Pararhizobium capsulatum DSM 1112: one gene and its partner. The protein of the gene in region 1 interacts with the protein of each later gene in a pairwise test. Links are inferred from orthologs where the notes say so. Each region holds a gene or a part of one and is shown in the gene's direction. Other genes may lie near its edges. The genes, in order: QO002_RS12590 and rlmB.

Region 1 (9,359 bases):
GGCGGCGTTGCGGATCGCCTCGATAACGGCGTCCGCGTTTTCGTCGGCCAAGACGACCTCAACCTTCACCTTCGGGAGAAAATCCACAACGTATTCCGCGCCGCGATAAAGCTCCGTATGTCCCTTCTGGCGGCCGAAACCCTTTGCCTCTGTGACGGTGATACCCTGCAACCCGACCTCTTGAAGCGCTTCCTTAACTTCATCCAGTTTGAAAGGCTTAATGATCGCTTCGATCTTTTTCATGAGAAAATGTCTCTCCGCTTCTCCCGTTGTAGCAGGATGATCCCGCTCCGCCGACGATATGCATTTTATATGCCAGATAAGGAAAATGGTGCGCGAAATGGCGCGAAATCTTCCTCCTGCGCGGTGATCATACGTCTTTGTTGCGAATAATCACGCGTTTTTGCCTATTTTTTGTGATTTTTTAACAGCGAAAACCCGTGCTTAGCAAATGAGCAACGGTCACCCGTAAACATGAACCAGTAATCCGCGGCAAATATATGCAAATGCATAAAAAATGCTCACAAGTCGATGAAAAATGGTGCTTGTCTTGCTCGGTCAGGGACGCCATGTTCGCGTCATGCGCAACAAACCCCTGCATTTTCTTTTTACACCATCGCAAATGAGCGCCGCAGATGCCGCAGCAGCGGCCTCGGGACTTTCAAGTTTCGGACTAATGGAGCGCGCCGGGCGCGCTGTCGCGGCGACCGCTCTCCGACACTTTCCGCACGCGCATCGCTTCATCGTTCTTTGCGGACCCGGTAACAACGGCGGTGATGGCTATGTTGCGGCGAGGGCGCTTGCCGAGAGTGGTGCGAAGGTGGCAGCTTACGCATTCGGCGCCGTTGAGGCGTTGAAGGGGGATGCCGCTATCGCCTTTGCAGCATTTGCGAGTTCGGCACTACCGATCAACGCGTACACACCGCACGATGGAGATGTGGTCGTCGATTGCATCTTTGGAGCCGGTCTTGCTCGTCCCGTTCCGGACGATGTTGCTGATGTCATGCGGTGCGTTGCGAATGAGGGGCTCCCGGTAGTCGCCGTTGACCTGCCGTCCGGCGTGGACGGGCGTACCGGACAGGTTTTGGGAGAGAGTTTCAAGGCAAGCCTTACCGTGACCTTCATGGCCCGCAAACCAGGTCATATGCTTCTGCCCGGACGCTCCTTGTGTGGCGAAATCGAGGTTTTTGATATCGGCATTCCCCGCCGTATCCTGGAAGCTGGTGCGGGATCCGTCACGGTGAACGGGCCGCACCTATGGCCCCAGCTTGATCATGCGCTCAATCCGTCATCCCACAAATACACACGCGGCCATCTCGGTGTTTTTTCCGGCGGCGCGTTTGCGACCGGCGCCTCCCGCCTTTCGGCCACAGCAGGCTTGCGGTCCGGGGCAGGGCTTGTGACGATCGCGGGGAGCGTAGCGGCTCTTGAGGTCGATACCACCCATCTGACCGCCGTCATGATGAAGGAAATCGATCGCGGGGAGGACCTTGCGCATTGGCTGGAAGACGCGCGCATCCACGCCTTCGTGCTCGGGCCGGCTTTCGGGGATCTGGAGCGGGCGAGACAGTATGTTGCCATGCTTCGGGAGCGCCGGCTGGTGCTCGATGCAGACGGCATCACCGCCTTCCGCGAGAAGCCTCAGTCACTGTTTGAACTCTTCGCAGATGGCGAAGTCCGCCTCGTGCTGACGCCCCATGAAGGTGAGTTCCGTAGACTTTTTCCCGATATTGCCGAGGATGAAAAACTCTCGAAGATCGACAAGGCGCTAGCCGCAGCAGAGCGCAGCCATGCGGTCCTTATCTACAAAGGGGCCGATACGGTGATTGCCAGCCCCGATGGCCGCGCCGCAGTTAATGATAACGCACCGCCGTGGCTTGCCACCGCGGGCTCAGGGGATGTTCTCGCGGGCATCATCGGTGCGCATCTGGCGCAAGGCATGCCGGCCTTCGAGGCTGCTGCCGCCGGTGTCTGGCGCCATGGCGCCACAGCCGCGAAACTTGGAGAGGGGCTGACGGCAGAGGACCTGGCCGCAGCTGTCGTCCCGCTCGCTCGATAGCTGCCGAGAGCTAGCGCTGTATCACTTTTACTGATCCACCCGGGCCTGCAGGGCCTTCGCTCCGGTCGGCGCGTTCACTTTGCCCTCGGTGATGAAGAAGGCGAATACATCGCGCGGCTTCTTTTCTGGCTGACGTGCCGGATCTGCCTTTTCGAGTTCTTCCACCGTGCCGCCCTCGGCCCAGGTTTTCAGCCGATCAGCCCAAAGGTCTAGCCGTTTTTCGTCATAGCAGGTGGCAACGGCGTCGCTTCCTGTCTGCAAGCGCGTGTAGACAAAATCGGCTGTCACGTCCGCAATCATCGGATACTCACCGTGGTCAGCGGCCACCACGGCGACGTTGTGCTTGGCCAAGAGCGCGGCAAACTCCGGCACCTTGAACGACGGGTTGCGCACTTCCACGACGTGGCGAAGCGCAAGACCATCCTGCTTTTCCGGCAACAGAGCGAGAAATGCGCCAAAATCATCGGGATCGAATTTCTTCGTAGGCATGAATTGCCAGAGGATCGGCCCGAGACGCGGCCCCAGTTCGGTGAGCCCCTGGGTCAGGAACTTCTCGATCGATTCCCCGGCTTCGGCGAGCACCTTCTTATTGGTGGCAAAACGGCTAGCCTTGAGGGAGAAGAGAAAGCCGTCCGGCACCTCAGAGGCCCATTTGGCGAAGGTCTCCGGCTTCTGCGACCCGTAATAGGTGCCGTTGACCTCGATGACCTTCAGCTGCTGGCTCGCATACTCGAGTTGCCGCTTCTTGGAGAGTTTTTCAGGATAGAACGTGCCTTCCCAAGGATCGAACGTCCAGCCACCGATGCCTGTACGAATAGTTCCGGCCTTGGTCATGGTTCACTCCCTTAAAACGCCCAGCTCAACCAATGAGCCGTCTCCATCCAACAAGCGTTGCAGCAGGTTTCATTCCGCTGCCACTTTCCGCACCGGCCGCCGCTCCAGAAGCTCCTTCATAAACTGCCCGGTGTAAGAGCGTTCGACTTTGACGATGTCTTCCGGCGTGCCGGCCGCAATCACTTCGCCGCCGCCATCGCCGCCTTCAGGACCGAAATCGATCACCCAGTCGGCTGTCTTTATGACCTCGAGATTGTGCTCGATGACGACCACCGAGTTGCCCTGATTGACCAGCTCGTGAAGCATTTCCAGGAGCTTTGCGACGTCATGGAAATGCAGGCCGGTCGTTGGTTCGTCGAGGATATAGAGCGTGCGGCCGGTTGAACGCTTGGAGAGCTCCTTGGCGAGCTTCACGCGCTGTGCCTCCCCGCCTGAAAGCGTGTTGGCCTGCTGGCCGACCTTGATATAACCGAGCCCCACATCGAAGAGCGACTGCAGCTTGTCGCGCACGGCTGGTACGGCCGCGAAGAACTCGACAGCTTCCTCGACGGTCATGTCAAGCACATCGGCGATCGACTTGCCCTTGAAGGTGACGTCGAGGGTTTCGCGGTTGTAGCGCTTGCCATGGCAAACATCGCAGGTGACGTAAACATCCGGCAGGAAGTGCATCTCGATCTTGATGACGCCATCGCCCTGGCAGGCTTCGCAGCGCCCCCCTTTGACGTTGAAGGAGAAGCGGCCCGGCTGGTAGCCCCGCGCTTTGGCATCCGGCAGCCCGGCGAACCAGTCACGGATCGGTGTGAAGGCGCCGGTATAAGTCGCGGGATTCGAGCGCGGTGTGCGCCCGATCGGCGACTGATCGATGTCGATCACCTTGTCTATGTGCTCGAAACCATCAATGCGGTCATGCTCCGCCGGATTTTCGCGCGCACCCATGATCCGTCGCGCCGCCGCCTTGTAGAGCGTCTCGATCAGGAAGGTCGACTTGCCGCCGCCGGACACGCCGGTTACCGCGGTAAAGACGCCGAGCGGGATTGATGCGGTGACGTTCTTGAGATTGTTGGCACGGGCGCCGACGACGGTGATTTCCTTTTTCTTCTTCGGCTTGCGGCGCTCAGCCGGAACAGCGACCGAAAGCTCGCCTGAAAGATACTTGCCCGTCAGCGAGTTCGGGTTATCGATGACCTGCTGAGGCGTACCTTCCGCGACCACCTGGCCGCCATGAATGCCGGCGGCCGGGCCGATATCAACCACATAATCAGAGGTCAAAATGGCATCTTCATCGTGCTCGACGACGATGACGGTGTTGCCGATGTCGCGTAGATGCCGCAGCGTATCGAGCAAGCGGGCATTGTCGCGCTGATGCAGGCCGATGGATGGCTCGTCGAGCACGTAGAGGACGCCCGTGAGGCCTGACCCGATCTGCGAGGCAAGCCGGATACGCTGGCTTTCACCGCCGGAAAGCGTGCCCGAATTGCGCGACAGACTCAGATATTCAAGGCCGACATCGTTGAGGAAGCGCAGGCGTTCGCGGATTTCCTTGAGAATGCGCACCGCGATCTCGTTCTGCTTGGCGTTCATATGCTCCGGAAGCACCTCGAACCAATCGCGCGCAACGCGGATCGACATCTCGGTCACCTGTCCGATATGCAGCGTGTTGATCTTGACCGCCAGGGCCTCCGGCTTCAGTCGAAAGCCATTGCAGGCCGGGCAGGGGGCTGCCGACATGTAGCGCTCGATCTCCTCGCGCGCCCAGGCGCTGTCGGTTTCCTTCCAGCGCCGCTCGAGGTTCGGGATGATGCCTTCGAAATTTTTCGTGGTGTTATAAGAGCGGGCACCATCCACATAGTGGAACGTGATCTTTTCCTCGGTTCCCTGGAGGATCGCATCCTGCGCGGCCTGGCTGAGGTCGCTCCATTTGTTCGACAGCTTGAAGACGAAGGCCTGGCCCAGAGCTTCCAGCGTCTGGTTATAATAGGGAGACGTCGATTTCGCCCACGGTGCGATAGCACCGCTTTTCAGCGTGCGATCGACCTCCGGCACGATCAGCGCCGGATCAATCTTCTGCTGGCTGCCGAGACCGTCGCAGGTCGGGCAGGCACCAAAGGGATTGTTGAACGAGAACAGCCGCGGCTCGATTTCCGGAATGGTGAAACCGGAAACGGGGCAAGCAAATTTCTCCGAGAACATCACCCTTTCGTGGGTCTCATTCAGCGATTTGTTGGCGGAACCACCGGCCGAGGTTTCCTCCGGGGGCAGCGGCTTGTCGGCAAACTCGGCGATCGCCAGACCATCGGCAAGCTTGAGGCAGGTCTCGATGCTGTCTGCGAGGCGAGCCGTGAGGTCGCTGCGCACGACAACGCGATCGACAACGACGTCGATATCGTGCTTGTACTTTTTGTCGAGTGTGGGAGCTTCAGCAATCTCGTAGAACAGTCCATCGATCTTGACGCGCTGGAAGCCCTTCTTCATCAGCTCGGCAAGTTCCTTCTTGTATTCGCCCTTACGCCCCCGCACGATCGGTGCGAGGATATAAAGGCGTGTCCCTTCGCCGAAATCGATGACGCGATCGACCATCTGGGAGACTGTCTGGCTTTCGATCGGAAGCCCCGTCGCCGGCGAATAAGGTACACCGACACGAGCAAAGAGCAGACGCATGTAGTCGTAGATTTCGGTGACCGTGCCGACCGTCGAGCGCGGGTTGCGCGACGTCGTCTTCTGCTCGATCGAGATTGCCGGTGACAACCCCTCGATCCTGTCGACGTCCGGCTTCTGCATCATCTCCAGGAACTGGCGCGCATAGGCCGACAGGCTTTCAACGTACCGTCGCTGGCCCTCGGCATAGATCGTATCGAAGGCGAGGGAGGATTTTCCCGATCCCGACAGGCCGGTCATGACGATCAGCTTGTTGCGCGGCAGATCGAGGTCGATGCCCTTGAGATTGTGCTCACGCGCGCCGCGGATGGAAATGGTCTTCAGTTCGCTCATGGTGCTCAGCTTCTGGGAGTTCGAAAGCCCCTATTTAAGATCGGCGCGACGCATGTCGAGCGCCAATCGAAAAAACAGTGATGCTTTGCGAGTCAGTTGACAGGATAATAGACATAAATTAGAACAAATAAAGAACAAAAATTCATAATTGATTGTGGATACGCGAAATGGCGGGGCGTATCCTCATGCGGCAGGCGTTATTATACGCGCCACGATGAAGGGCCGTCTCCGGGGAGCGGCGCAAGAGACGGGAAAGAGCGATATGGCTGGCAGTGTCAACAAGGTTATTCTGATCGGAAACCTCGGAGCTGATCCGGAAATCCGGCGCACGCAAGACGGCCGCCCGATCGCCAACCTCAATATCGCGACGTCAGAAACCTGGCGCGACCGCAATTCCGGCGAGCGCAAGGAAAAGACCGAGTGGCACCGCGTGGTGATCTTCAATGAAGGCCTCTGCAAGGTTGCCGAGCAGTATCTGAAGAAGGGCGCGACCGTCTATATCGAAGGCCAGCTGCAGACCCGCAAATGGCAGGACAAGGACGGCCAGGACCGCTACTCGACCGAGGTCGTGCTTCAGGGCTTCAACTCGACTCTGACGATGCTCGGCGGTCGCGGCGAGGGCGGCGGCGCGTCTGTCGGTCGTGGCGGTTCCGATTTTGGCGGTAGTGCGGGCGGTGGCAACTACGGCGACGACTACGATCGTCCGTCGGCCCCTTCCGGCAAGTCCGGCGGGGGCGCTAGCGGCAACTTTTCGCGCGATATGGATGACGATATCCCGTTCTGATAGTCATCGGTCATATCGATATTTTATACGGAAGGGGTCGGCGGTGCCGGCCCTTTCTATGTCTCGGAAATTGGATTTCTATTTCACAGGGAGAAAGCCGAGCGCACGCCATCGACCACGAACTGGACTGCGAGCGCTGCGAGGATGACACCAAGAAGCCTTGTGAGGATCGCCCGGCCGGTGACGCCGAGGAAGCGATCTATGCGCTCCGCGATGACAAGCGCGGCAAACAGGATACTAAGGCAGAGGGCAATCACCACAATCAGTTCGAGGCGATCGATTGTGCTTGCGAAAGATCCAGAAAGCAGGATCGTCGCGGAGATAGCACCTGGTCCGGCAATCAGGGGCAAAGCCAGCGGAAACACCGCGATGTTGTGAATGTGGTCCCGGGTTATCGCGACCTCGCCGGTCTTTTCCTTGCGCTCGTTGCGCTTCTCGAAAATCATCTCGAAGGCGATCCAGAACAGCAGCATGCCGCCGGCAATCCGGAAGGCGCCGATTGAAATGCCGAGCAGGTTGAGAATTCCGTTACCGAAGAGGGCAAACGCTGCCAGAATGAAGAAGGCAATCAAGGATCCGCGCCAGGCGACGATGAAGCGTTGCTGCCGGCTCATGCCCATGGTCAGGCTGAGGAAGATCGGTGCCAGCCCCGGCGGATCTATCGTCACCAGAACGGTGGTCAGCGCATTGATCAGGAGATCCAGATGGTTCATGCGTCTTCCCCTGCGGCTCTATCTATTGGCGGCCGTCTGGCCTATTCGTAGGGGACCAATCTCAGGAAGGGAAGGTGTTGCGGAATGGCCAGGGCGCTTTTGCCTTGTAATTGCCGCCGTGAACGTCGAAGAGGCGAAAAGCCTGTTCAAAACCCGGGCCTGAAATTGGCGCTATCAAGCGCATTCGGCTATAAAAATCTGTCTGATTCTGAACAAAGATCGTGATCGCAATTGACTGAACAAAGCACACCCGGCGGCGGCAAGAACCCACCAGGCATCGAACCCATTTCCATCATGGAGGAAATGCAGCGCTCGTACCTGGATTACGCGATGAGCGTTATCGTCAGCCGCGCGCTTCCCGATGTTCGCGACGGCTTGAAGCCGGTTCATCGCCGCATCCTCTTCGGGATGAGCGAACTCGGTATCGACTGGAACAAAAAATATGTGAAGTGCGCCCGCGTCACCGGGGACGTGATGGGTAAATTTCACCCGCACGGCAACCTGGCGATCTATGACGCGTTGGCCCGCATGGCCCAACCATGGTCACTGCGTCTGCCGCTGATCGACGGTCAGGGCAACTTCGGCTCGATCGACGGCGACCCGCCGGCCGCCGAACGTTACACTGAGTGCCGGCTCGACAAGGCCGCTCATTCGCTGCTGGACGATCTCGACAAGGAAACGGTCGATTTCCGCGACAACTATGACGGCACGCTGAGCGAGCCGGTCGTGGTTCCCGCGAAGTTCCCGAACCTGCTGGTCAACGGCGCGGGCGGCATCGCCGTCGGCATGGCGACCAATATTCCGCCACACAACCTGATCGAAGTCGTCAATGGCTGTATCGCGCTGATCGACAATCCGGCGATCGAACTGCCGGAGATGATGGAAATCATTCCGGGTCCGGACTTCCCGACTGCAGCCTTTATTCTCGGCCGCTCTGGCATTCGCTCGGCCTACGAGACTGGCCGTGGATCGGTCATCATGCGCGGCCGCGCCACCATCGAGCCGATGCGCGGCGACCGCGAGCAGATCATCATCACCGAAGTTCCCTATCAGGTGAACAAGGCGACGATGATCGAGAAGATGGCCGAGCTGGTCAAGGACAAGCGCATCGAAGGCATTTCGGACCTTCGCGACGAATCCGACCGCCAGGGCTACCGTGTCGTCGTCGAGTTGAAGCGTGACGCCAACGCCGAGGTCATCCTCAACCAGCTCTATCGCTATACGCCGCTGCAGACCTCGTTCGGCTGCAACATGGTGGCACTCAATGGCGGCAAGCCGGAGCAGATGACCTTGCTCGACATGCTGCGCGCCTTCGTCGCCTTCCGCGAAGATGTCGTCAGCCGTCGCACCAAGTATTTGCTGCGCAAGGCCCGCGAGCGCGCCCACGTCCTGGTCGGTCTCGCCATCGCCGTTGCCAATATCGACGAGATCATCAAGCTGATCCGCGAAGCGCCGGATCCGCAGACAGCACGCGAGCAGTTGATGACGCGCCGCTGGCCTGCTGCCGACGTCGAAAGCCTGATCCGCCTGATCGACGATCCGCGTCACCGTATCAACGAAGATCTGACCTACAACCTCTCGGAAGAGCAGGCCCGGGCGATCCTCGAGCTGCGTCTCGCTCGCCTGACTGCGCTTGGCCGCGATGAAATCGGCGATGAGCTGAACAAGATCGGCACCGAGATCAGCGATTATCTGGACATCCTGTCGTCGCGTATTCGTATCATGACGATCGTCAAGGACGAGCTTGCTGCCGTTCGCGACGAGTTCGGTACCCCTCGTCGCACGCAGATCGTCGAAGGCGGTCCGGACATGGATGACGAGGACCTGATTGCCCAGGAAGACATGGTCATCACCGTGTCCCACCTCGGCTACATCAAGCGCGTGCCGCTGACGACCTACCGGGCGCAGCGTCGTGGCGGCAAGGGCCGTTCCGGCATGGCGACCCGCGACGAGGATTTCGTCACCCGTCTGTTCGTCGCCA
Region 2 (11,096 bases), 450 kb from region 1 along the record:
TGTCTGTTTGAACCCTACATAAAGACCGATTCTCGAAATCACAAGAGGTCGTCGGTCTTTTTGCGAAATTAGAGGGAGAGAGCAAGCCCTCTTCCGTCTTTATACATTATCCACTGCACCGCGGCAATCGTCTGCGCTGGATGAAATGGCAGGGGCAGTAAGGCTCGAACTTACGACCTGCGGTTTTGGAGACCGCCGCTCTACCAACTGAGCTATACCCCTAGTTCCCCGGGCGCCTGCGATACCCGCGCCGCGTGGGTCTGCGGCTTATTATTCAGTTTGCCCGTGGAAGACAAGCGCCTTTGGTGGAAAAAGTATGCAAGCGCGGAGAAATTTTACGGCGCGCCTGCCTCCCCGCCCTGCGAAGAGTGGCAGGCAGTATGTTGCGGCACATATTCACACTTTCACATATTTGCGCCAGTCGTGTTCCTCGCGAAAACCGAGCACGTCCTTGATTTTGCGATTCGAGAGCAACCCCTCGTAGCTGCCGATCTCACGGCGGAACGGCACATTTGGGAAATAACGCTCGGCAAGTGCGCGCGTCGGGGTATTTGCCGAAATCGTGTCGTTCGCTGCATTGAAGACCTGATAGCCAAGGCCATCCTTCTCAATGCAGAGCTTGACGATCTGGCCGAGATCGCGGGCGTCGATATAGCTCCAGGCAATGCGCTTGCGGATGGAGGAATCGGCAAAATAGGCAGGGAAGTTCGCATATTCATGGGGCTCGATGACATTTCCGATTCGCAGCGCATAGATGTCGAAGCCAGAGCGTTCGGCAAAGGCACGCGCCGTCTTTTCATTGACCACTTTTGAAAGCCCGTAGCTGTCCATTGGATTGACGTCGTAATCTTCCTCCAGCGGAAAGTGATGGAAGTCGCGATGACCTTCGGCGAAGCAGACGCCGTAGGTCGTCTCGCTCGATGCCACAATGATCTTACGCACGCCAAGCTTCACTGCCGCCTCGATGACATTGTAGGTGCCCATCGTGTTGATGCGGAAAGTCTCGTTGTCTGGCTTGATCAGGATACGCGGCACGGCCGCGAAATGTACGACGGCATCGAAGGGCTGCACCCCCTTGCCACTTTCGAGATCCGGAAAGTCGCAGTGCATGGATAGCACGTTGAACATCTGACCGCTGTCGGTGATATCAGCGATCAGGTTGGTGACGCCGGGGCTCTCCAGCGGCACGAGATCGATATTGTGGACGTCATAGCCCGCCTCGACCAGATAGGGCACGGCATGCCGCCCCGCCTTGCCTGATCCACCCGTGAACAGAATTCGTTTCTTCATCTTCGTCCTCCCAGAAACGTCTTAGCTGCGTTTCTAGGAGAAAAGTATGGCGATTACCAGTTGAGCGCGTAGCGCAGATTGACGGACGCGGTCGGCGCGCGAACCGGATTTTGCACGGCGCCCTGCAGGACAACGCCTCCGAGGATATTCTGCTCGAAGGCAAGCCGGTTTGTGAATGTACCGTCCCCGGTCGAGAACGCCCCCTCGGCAATCAAGGATGGTCCGCCCTCCGTCACGGAAAGCCGTGCGGTTTGCCTGCCTGTCGCCGAACGGCACTGGCGTTCATACGTGTTGCATTGCAGGGTCAAAGATCGACTGGTTTGCAGATCTAGCCGCTTGGTCAGGATGCGTCGGCGCAATGCCTCCACCCCAACGCCAACCGCGCCCGTTACGACGTTGCGACGAACGTTGAAACTGTTTTGTCCGGTAGCGGCCATGCTCTGCCCGGATTGCGTGGAAATGCGTCCCCAGAAATCCACCGGCACAAGCGTCGTCAGCCGCCCTGCGTTGTTCGCATTGACGAATACATCGGCCCCAGCGGTTACATCCGCCGGCAGCGGCAGCTTCATGCCCATTTTGAACGTGTAGGCGTTCTCGCCGGTCTTTGCGGGCACCCATATCAGATTGTCGGCATTCACCGGATAGGCTCCGACCGCGAACAGCAACACGCCGACGCAAAGCGCCTTCATCTTCCAGATGTTCATTGGTTACCCCAGCCATGGCGCATTGAGCGCAACGAGCCTCACCCAAATTGGGCCGGCTCAAGACAACGGGTTCGGCTATCTTGTAACAAAAAGCATCGAAGAGATGAAGCTTTGAATGGAATATATCCGGGCTCAAAAGGCGGCTGTGTTGCACCAGCCCCACAACAAGACGACGCGATCTTTTCCGAACCCACCCGGGCACAAAGACAAAAAAAGAAGGCGTCGCAATCACTTGCGACGCCTTCTTTTATTCAATCAGGCTTGAAGCCGGACCGTCGATTACTCGACAATGGAAGCCACGATCCCGGCGCCGTACGCAAATCGCGCTTGCGCGCCATTTGCACCTCTTAAGCGCCGTCGGCAGCTTTCGCCATCGTCGGCCCGTCGATTACTCGACGATCGAGGCCACGATGCCGGCGCCGACGGTACGGCCGCCTTCGCGGATTGCGAAGCGCAGCTTTTCTTCCATCGCGATCGGAACGATCAGCTCGACGGAAACCGTGACGTTGTCGCCCGGCATAACCATTTCCGTGCCTTCCGGCAGCGAAACGATGCCGGTCACGTCCGTCGTGCGGAAGTAGAACTGCGGACGGTAGTTGGTGAAGAACGGCGTATGACGGCCGCCCTCTTCCTTCGTCAGGATGTAGGCTTCTGCCATGAACTTCTTGTGCGGCTTGACCGAACCCGGCTTGCACAGGATCTGGCCACGCTCAACGCCGTCACGGGTGACGCCGCGGATCAGCGCGCCGATGTTGTCGCCGGCCTGGCCCTGGTCGAGCAGCTTGCGGAACATTTCAACGCCGGTAACCGTCGTCTTGGTAGTCGGGCGGATGCCGACAATCTCGACTTCTTCGCCAACCTTGACGATACCGCGCTCGACGCGGCCGGTCACAACCGTACCACGGCCCGAGATCGAGAACACGTCTTCGATCGGCAGCAGGAACGGCAGGTTGATCGGACGCTCAGGCGTCGGGATGTAGGCGTCGACAGCAGCCATCAGCTCGCGGATCGAGTCTTCGCCGATCTTCTTGTCCGAATCTTCCAGAGCAGCAAGAGCCGAGCCCTTGATGATCGGGATGTCATCGCCCGGGAAGTCGTAGGACGACAGAAGTTCGCGAACTTCAAGCTCGACCAGCTCGAGAAGCTCGGCGTCGTCAACCTGGTCGACCTTGTTGAGGAACACGACGATCGCCGGAACGCCAACCTGACGGGCAAGCAGGATGTGCTCGCGGGTCTGCGGCATCGGGCCGTCGGCAGCCGAGCAAACCAGGATCGCGCCGTCCATCTGCGCCGCACCGGTGATCATGTTCTTGACGTAGTCGGCGTGGCCGGGGCAGTCGACGTGCGCGTAGTGACGGGCAGGCGTCTCATATTCGACGTGCGCCGTCGAAATGGTGATGCCGCGCGCCTTTTCTTCCGGGGCAGCGTCGATCTGGTCGTACGCCTTGAACTCGCCGAAATACTTCGTGATCGCCGCCGTCAGCGACGTCTTGCCATGGTCAACGTGGCCGATCGTGCCAATGTTAACGTGCGGCTTGTTGCGCTCAAATTTGCTCTTTGCCATGGGGCTAGGTTTCCTGTGATCTATGACAATGGATGCGTCCGGCGGCGCCGGTTTGGGGAGGCGTTTAAGGGTTTCGGAAGAATTGCGCAAGACTTAATTGCGTTGCGCGATACCGGAGGTCCGGTACGCCTTGGTGACGCATATGGGGCGTAAGCTTCGACTTTTCCAGTGGGAGGGCTTTTCGAATGAAAACAACGGAGAAGCCGGGACTTGTCCGCAGTTTCTCATAAGCGGCGCGAAATATGTCCCGTCCGCAGAAAGAGAGGACAATCGACGGGAACCAATTGCAAGCCGCAGCGCTCCGATCCGTTCGACAACCACAGCCCTTCCACTGCCGAAACTCACTAGAAAGCAGGGAAAGCTGCGAACTTTCGACTCGCTGAAAAAGCAAAAAGGCCCCCAGCCGGAACCGGGAGCCTGAGTTCGGAGGCCCGAAGCTGGAGGCGACGCGCGCTCAGTCCGGATTGACGTGGAACGCGCCCATGGTATCGCCGTCGCGTTTGTAGGCGGCGGCAGTATCGAGCGCTTCGCGGATCGTCACGTCCATGTCGAGATAGCGATAGGTGCCGAGGCGTCCAACGAAGGTCACCCCGTGCTCCGCCTTCGCCTTTTCGACATATCTGCCCAGCAGCGATTTCTCGTCGGCGAGACGGATAGGATAGTATGGAATATCATTCTCGCCACAGGCGCGCGAGTATTCGCGGTAGCAAACGGATTTCTCGTGCTTCTCCCACGGCGAGAAATGCTTGTGCTCGGTGATGCGGGTATAAGGCACTTCGACATCGCCGTAGTTCATCACAGCACAGCCCTGATAGTCCCCGTCATGGCGGAACATCTCGAAATCCAGGGTGCGATAGCCCAGCCGGCCGAGTTCGAAGTCGAAGTAACCGTCCAGCGGCCCGGAATAGAAGACATGGTCGAAGGCGCCAGCGTCCGAGCGCGTGAAGCGCCGATTGAGCTCGACCTGGATGCGATCATGATCAAGGATTTTCTCAACCATCGGCGTATAGCCGTTTTCAGGCATGCCCTGAAAACGATGGAAGAAGTAGTTATCGTCATAGTTGAAGCGGACGGGCAACCGTTTCAGGATGCTCGCAGGCAGATCGTTCGGATCGCAGCCCCACTGCTTGATGGTGTAGCCCTTGAAGAAGGCCTCGTAGAGCCTCTGGCCGACGAATCGCAGGGCCTGCTCCTCGAAGGTCTTGGGATCTTCGATCGACGTATCGGAGAGGGTCTCGATAAACGCCCTCGCCTCGTCCGGGCGAAAGCTCTTGCCGAAAACCTGGTTGATCGTATGCAGGTTGATCGGCAGCGAATAGACCTGGTCGCCGGAGGTGGTCTTGACCCGGTTGACATAGGGCATGAACCGCTCGAAGCGGTTCACGTAGGTCCAGACCTCTTCATCATCCGTATGAAAGATATGCGGCCCGTAGGTGTGAACCATCACGCCCGATTCGTCGTCACGCTCAGTGTAGCAGTTTCCGGCGATATGCTTGCGCTCGTCGACGATGGTGATGTCGTGCCCCGCCTCGGCCAGGGTCCGGCCGATGACCGCGCCGGACAGGCCGGCGCCCACAAGAAGAATTCGCTTAGACATTGGGAGCCTTTGAAAGCGTGTCCGTTTCAGCCTTCGTATGTCGGCACACATCCCTCGGCAAGTCTAAATTAACCATGCTGATTTCTCGCATCCGGCATTCCCGCAATGAAAGCATGGCTGCCGGACGGATCGACGATCTGCAGCTTTCTGAAGGCGGAAAACAAACTCCTGCTTTACTCGAAGAATAAGCGGGTTATGCTCGCCCCATCAGCAAGAGGAGGGCCGGAAATGGCTAAAGGTCAAGTCAAGAGCAACAAGGAAACCCGCAAACCGAAGAAGGATAAGGTCGCTGAAAAAGCGGCGCCTGCATTTGGTTCGCAGGTGAAGAGCAGCGAGAGCACGCTCGGCAAAAAGAAGTGATGGGCAAACGCCTTCCCAACACACCCTCGTCGCCATCCATGGCGGCGGGGTACAAGATCCGTGACGAGGCGGAGCACAGGTGACACAGCAATAATCTAGGAAATTGGAGCGGGTAGCGGGAATCGAACCCGCGTATTCAGCTTGGAAGGCTGCTGCTCTACCATTGAGCTATACCCGCGGGGTCATGATCCGTGCAACAGAATGGTGGAGGGAGTTGGATTTGAACCAACGTAGGCTGAGCCAACGGATTTACAGTCCGTCCCCTTTAACCACTCGGGCATCCCTCCATTATTCTGTCGGGATCAAGCGACCAGTATCAGATCATTTCGGCGGTGGCCTCGTCGGCGACGCCTCGTGATCTGCGCCGGGTATATGACTGCCTCGCTCCCTCCTGTCAACACGACCTCTCAGAAAAAATTGCGTTTTTCCGTCAGAAATATCGACGGCTGCAAGAAACGCGAAAAACGGTTTCGCCGTCACGGGTTCACCGATATAAGGCTGACATGACCAAGGACAATCCGGGCGACAAGAGCGCCAAAGACAGCCATTATGCAACGCTGCGACGCGCCCACCGCGACGGCCGGCGCGAGCGTGGAGAAATCCCGACGCCGCAGCAGGATCGCCGAGCCAAGAAGGGTAAGGACGACTGGAAGGCGCCACAGCTACAGCCCGACCAGGTGCTGCTCTACGGCCTGCACACCGTGCGTGCAGCGCTCGATAATCCCGAGCGGCAGATCATCAAGCTGTCGGTGACGCAGAACGCGCTCGTGCGCCTTGAGATCGGCCCGGTTGAAGCGCTAACGTTCCCCGTGGAGATGGTTTCGCCGCAGGATCTCGACAAGGTTCTGGGGCCTGATGCGATCCATCAGGGCATCATGCTGGAAACGCGTCCCCTGCCCGTGCGCCGTCTTTCGGCACTTAAGGACAGCCCGCTCATTCTGGTTCTGGATCAGGTTACGGACCCGCACAATGTCGGCGCCATCATGCGATCGGCCGTTGCCTTCAACGCCGGCGCGCTGATCACCACCATGCGTCATAGCCCGACCGAATCGGGCGTCCTGGCAAAATCCGCCTCCGGCGCGCTGGAAATGATTCCTTATATCCAGATCACCAATCTGGCCGACGCCCTGGAAGAGTTGCACAAGCTGGGTTTCACATCCGTCGGCCTTGATTCGGAAGGGCCTGCACCGCTGGAGGAAACTCTGTCCGGGGAAAAGGTCGCGCTTGTGCTCGGCGCCGAGGGCAAGGGCCTTCGGCAGAAAACACGCACGACCGTCTCGGCGCTTGCCCGACTGGATATGCCCGGCGCAATCAAGTCGCTGAACGTCTCCAACGCAGCGGCAATCGCCATGTATGCAACACGCAACCATCTGGGCCGGCAATAGGGAGCTTTCGGCTCCCTGCCGTGTCCTTGTTTCATTCGCATTGTGCGAAAGAAACGGCACATTGCCGAGTTCGCGTCAGGCCTTCTTCAGAAACTCCGTACGCAGCACCAGTCCCTTGATCTTGGCATGCCGGCAATCGACTTCATCGGGATTGTCGGTCAAGTGGATGCCCTTGATGACGGTGCCGCGCTTCAGCGTTTCCGACGTGCCCTTCACCTTCAGGTCCTTGATCAACGTGACATTGTCGCCCTCTTGAAGAAGGGTGCCGTTGCTGTCTCTGACGTCCATCTCACTGCTCCGTGGCTTCGGCTCGAGGGCGCTTGATGCGTACCCCCTCCCGGCCCTAAAGCTTTGGCTCCCGATTGTCCATCGGCGCGCGCATAACCCACGCGAAAGGCCGGGCGCTGGAGGCTGGCCCGGCCTTGCAATGCTTCGCTTGATTCGATCAGGCTGCAGTGGCGAGGTCGTTCCGCGCTGCGATTTCCTTGCGTGCCGCAGCAATTGAGGCTTCCTTCGATTCGGCGCTGATCGCCAAACCTTCGGCACGCACGAACTCGACGTCCGTAATGCCGATGAAAGCGAAGACGGATGTCAGGTAGGTTTCCTGATGGTCCATGGCGCTGATGGGCGAGCCGGCGGAATAGTGGCCGCCACGGGTGGAGGCAACAATCACCGTCTTGCCCTTGGCCAGGCCTTCAACACCGGAAGCCGTGTAGCGGAAGGTCGTGCCGGCAACGAGGATGCGGTCGATCCAGGCCTTCAACTGGCTCGGGATGGTGAAGTTGTACATCGGAGCGCCGATGACGACGACGTCAGCTGCAAGAAATTCCTGAAGCGCATCGCGGGCGACGTCCAGTTCACCGGCGAGGCCCCTGTCGATGCCTTCCGGGTTGGCGGAAGCGGCCATCAGGTGAGAACCGTTGAGATGGACCAGCGGTGCGGCGGCAACGTCGCGGTAAACGACGGAGGCGCCTGCGTTTTCGGCTTTCAGTTTTTCGGTGATGGCGGCGGTCAGAGCGCGGGAAACGGAGTGATCGCCGAGGATACCGGAATCGATATGGAGGATGTTCATGGCAGACCTTCTGGATTGAGTGTTTCGTTGCCAATGATATGAATTCAAAACAATCAAACGATAAGTCGGCTCTTTTTCCACGATCCGTTTCCTGATAGAAACAATAGTAAGGAATATCGTTGGAAGCAGCGGTTCGAAAAGGAACGTCTCATGCAAGACTTGAACGATCTGGCGCTGTTTGCAGCCGTGGTGAAGCACAAGGGGTTTTCAGCTGCAGCCCGCAGCCTCAACATTCCGAAGTCCAAGCTCAGCAAACATGTCGCTCGCCTCGAACAGCAGCTGGACGTTCGCCTTCTGGAACGATCAACCCGGAAATTGAGGGTCACCGAGATCGGTCAAGCCTTCTACGAGCGATGCGAGACCGTGCTTGCCGGCGTCGAGGCTGCACAGGCTGTTGTCGAAGCGGCGCGCAGCGCGCCGGCCGGGATCGTCAGGCTTGCATGCCCCATCGGTTTCACGCCGATGCTGGCCGGCATCCTCCCCGTCTTCCATCGCCGCTACCCGGCCGTTCGTATTCTCGTCCATACGACAAACCGCCGTATCGATCTGGTCGAGGAGCGCATCGACATCGCGCTCCGGGCCCGGGACCAACTTGATACGGAAAACCATCTGATCGTACGCAAGCTGGGAGAGGCCCGGCGTTTCCTGGCCGCGAGCCCGGCTTTTATCGCCCATCATGGTGAAATTACCATCGACACGTTGGCAAAGGTCCCCACGCTTTCGATGAACGACATCCACGCCACCGACGCCTGGCAACTCGTAGACAAGGATGGGATCGAGCGTGAAATTGTTCATAATCCGGTAATCGGCTGCGGCGATTTCGGGATACTCGAGCGTGCGACAATTGAAGGCGTCGGTGTCGCCCTGTTGCCCGATCATCTCTGTGAACGCGGCTTTCGGTCCGGCATCCTCGTCCCTGTCCTGCCCGACTGGTCATCGCGAGACTCCATCGTGCATCTGGCCTTCACCTCGCGTCACGGTATTCTGCCGGCCGTGAGGGCGTTGATCGACTTTTTGGCAGAATCTCTGCCCGCCGCCATGTCTCGCTGCCGGGAAATCGTGCCGCAACCTGCAATGCTCGACGCTGCCGAGTAGCATCCGATCAGTTGGTTTCGCGCTCGACTTTTATATCGCCGATGTCGTCGATCAGCACGGTCCAGGTTTCCGATTCTGTCGCCGCCGGGTCTGTCTTTAAGTAGACAGTGGCAAACAGGCCGGGTTGGCGTGAAATGCCGTCGGATGTTTCGGGGCGGATGTCCGTCACATAGGCTTTCATCGCGGAAAACTCTTCAAGCTCCGCCGATGAAATGATTTTCGGCCCATCGGCGCTGGATGCGATCTGCTGAAGATAGATATGTGCGTTGCCCTCGGGCTGACGCACGGCGATCAGCTTGTAGTAGCCGCGCTGGGTATCCGGTTCTGCCTGTTGCGTCGAAGGCGGATTCTGCTTCTTCTCGGCTTCGCCTGTCAGATCCAGCACGTTCAGCGGATCACCGCTTTCTTCCCAATATCCGGTACTGGTCACGAAGATGATGTTTGCTGCCGGAAGCACCTCCTCCGCCCCGCGGGCAAGACCGGTCAGCGACGTAAAGGCGAGAGCAGCAAGAAAGTAGGCACGGCGCATCTGTCCAGCTCCAGGTGCATCTATCGGGTACACAACTCTCCGGCGCGCAGAGAGCGCACAAAGACTATGAATTCAGGCGCAATACTAGCGATAAATCGTCCCGGATTTAAGGATTTATGAACGACACGGCGGAACGGCGGCTTTCGGGACGCTTATTCGCCCGGTGACACCTTCAGTTGTCGAATTGTTCAGCCAGAATACGATCGGACCAGGAATAGTCCGGATCCGAAAGGATCCGGGCCGTGGTGTTTTCCGACTCGGCAATCCGTACCTTCACGACCGACTTGACCTCGATATGATCGGCGACCGCGTTTACCGGGCGCTTATCGTCCTCAAGGATGGCTATGTCGACCGTGACCTTGTTGGGAAGAAGCGCGCCGCGCCATCTCCGCGGGCGGAAGGGGCTGACTGGCGTCAGCGCCAGCAGCGGCGCTTCCAGAGGGAGGATCGGTCCGTGGGCGGAAAGGTTGTAGGCCGTGGAGCCTGCCGGTGTCGCCAGGAGAACCCCGTCGCAGATCAGCTCCTCAAGGCGCACCCGACCATCAATGACGATCCGCAGCTTGGCTGCCTGATAGGATTGCCGGAACAGATAGACTTCATTGATGGCCAGCGCCCGAAAACGGTTGCCGTCGACATCCACAGTCTGCATTTCCAGCGGCCGGAAGGCGTTCTCGACAGCCTCGGCGAGGCGTTCCGGCAGGTTTTCTGCGCTATAGCGGTTCATCAGGAAGCCGACAGACCCCCTGTTCATGCCATAGACGAGCTTTCCCGAATTCATCGTCTTGTGCAGGGTCTGCAGCATGAAGCCGTCGCCACCGAGCGCGACGATCACATCGGCTTCGGTCGGGTCGGTATTGCCATAAAGCGCCGTCAGCTCCTCGGCCGCCTGCTGTGCGTCATCCGCGGAAGACGCGACAAAGGCGATGCTGTTGAAGGTACGTGCCATGGAATGCCTGCTTTATCGATGATGGATCAGAAGCACGGCATCTCCTCCTTTGGGAATTCAAGGAGTTACCGCGCAGCGCGGCCACACGGTCGCGCTCAAGCATCATGCACAAAACAAGTTCTTGGAAAAGAAAAACAATTCCGCAATGCAGTGGCGTTTCGGAAAACGCAATCGCACAACCGAGAAGCGCTCAGTCGAGCTCGACGACCTTGCCGTTTTCAAGTGTTACGCGGCGATCCATCAACGAGGCCAGCTGATAATTATGAGTGGCAATCATCGCCGCCAGTCCGGATTGACGTACCAGCGCTTCCAGAGCCTCAAAGACATAGCCGGCAGTCTCGGGATCGAGATTGCCAGTCGGCTCATCCGCCAGAAGCACGAGCGGCGCATTGGCAACGGCGCGCGCAATCGCCACGCGCTGCTGCTCCCCGCCCGACAATTCAGCCGGCCTGTGCTCGGCCCGATGGCCGATACGCATATAATCGAGAAGGGCAGCCGACCGTTCGCGGGCCTCGGCTTTCGCAAGACCTGCGATCAGCTGCGGCATCATGATG

Evidence for each region.
Region 2: the proteins of QO002_RS12590 (region 1) and rlmB interact in binary tests that used the Escherichia coli proteins (3 or more experiments, as listed by UniProt). The link is inferred for Pararhizobium capsulatum DSM 1112 from one-to-one orthologs.

What each region holds. Positions count from the first base shown.
Region 1 is NZ_JAUSVF010000001.1:2,560,934-2,570,292, reverse strand. The notes cover bases 1-2,819. They hold QO002_RS12590 (NAD(P)H-hydrate dehydratase), read left to right. Parts: upstream 1-580; coding sequence 581-2,059; downstream 2,060-2,819. Other genes in these bases: QO002_RS12585 (DUF72 domain-containing protein), read right to left, coding at 2,087-2,819; QO002_RS12595 (P-II family nitrogen regulator), read right to left, coding at 1-243. Outside these bases: more of QO002_RS12585, read right to left, coding at 2,820-2,893; excinuclease ABC subunit UvrA, read right to left, coding at 2,963-5,881; QO002_RS12575 (single-stranded DNA-binding protein), read left to right, coding at 6,144-6,665; QO002_RS12570 (MarC family protein), read right to left, coding at 6,749-7,378; gyrA (DNA gyrase subunit A), read left to right, coding at 7,610-9,359. UniProt on the Escherichia coli protein: Bifunctional enzyme that catalyzes the epimerization of the S- and R-forms of NAD(P)HX and the dehydration of the S-form of NAD(P)HX at the expense of ADP, which is converted to AMP.
Region 2 is NZ_JAUSVF010000001.1:2,115,750-2,126,845, reverse strand. Bases 5,077-7,959 are described here. They hold rlmB (23S rRNA (guanosine(2251)-2'-O)-methyltransferase RlmB), read left to right. Parts: upstream 5,077-6,018; coding sequence 6,019-6,900; downstream 6,901-7,959. Other genes in these bases: QO002_RS10180 (FMN-dependent NADH-azoreductase), read right to left, coding at 7,346-7,959; QO002_RS10185 (alkylphosphonate utilization protein), read right to left, coding at 6,976-7,188; QO002_RS10205 (hypothetical protein), read left to right, coding at 5,261-5,515; glf (UDP-galactopyranose mutase), read right to left, coding at 5,077-5,155. Outside these bases: QO002_RS10225 (NAD-dependent epimerase/dehydratase family protein), read right to left, coding at 397-1,290; QO002_RS10220 (hypothetical protein), read right to left, coding at 1,344-1,994; tuf (elongation factor Tu), read right to left, coding at 2,383-3,558; more of glf, read right to left, coding at 4,013-5,076; more of QO002_RS10180, read right to left, coding at 7,960-7,972; QO002_RS10175 (LysR family transcriptional regulator), read left to right, coding at 8,123-9,067; QO002_RS10170 (hypothetical protein), read right to left, coding at 9,075-9,596; QO002_RS10165 (NAD kinase), read right to left, coding at 9,769-10,542; QO002_RS10160 (ABC transporter ATP-binding protein), read right to left, coding at 10,733-11,096. UniProt on the Escherichia coli protein: Specifically methylates the ribose of guanosine 2251 in 23S rRNA.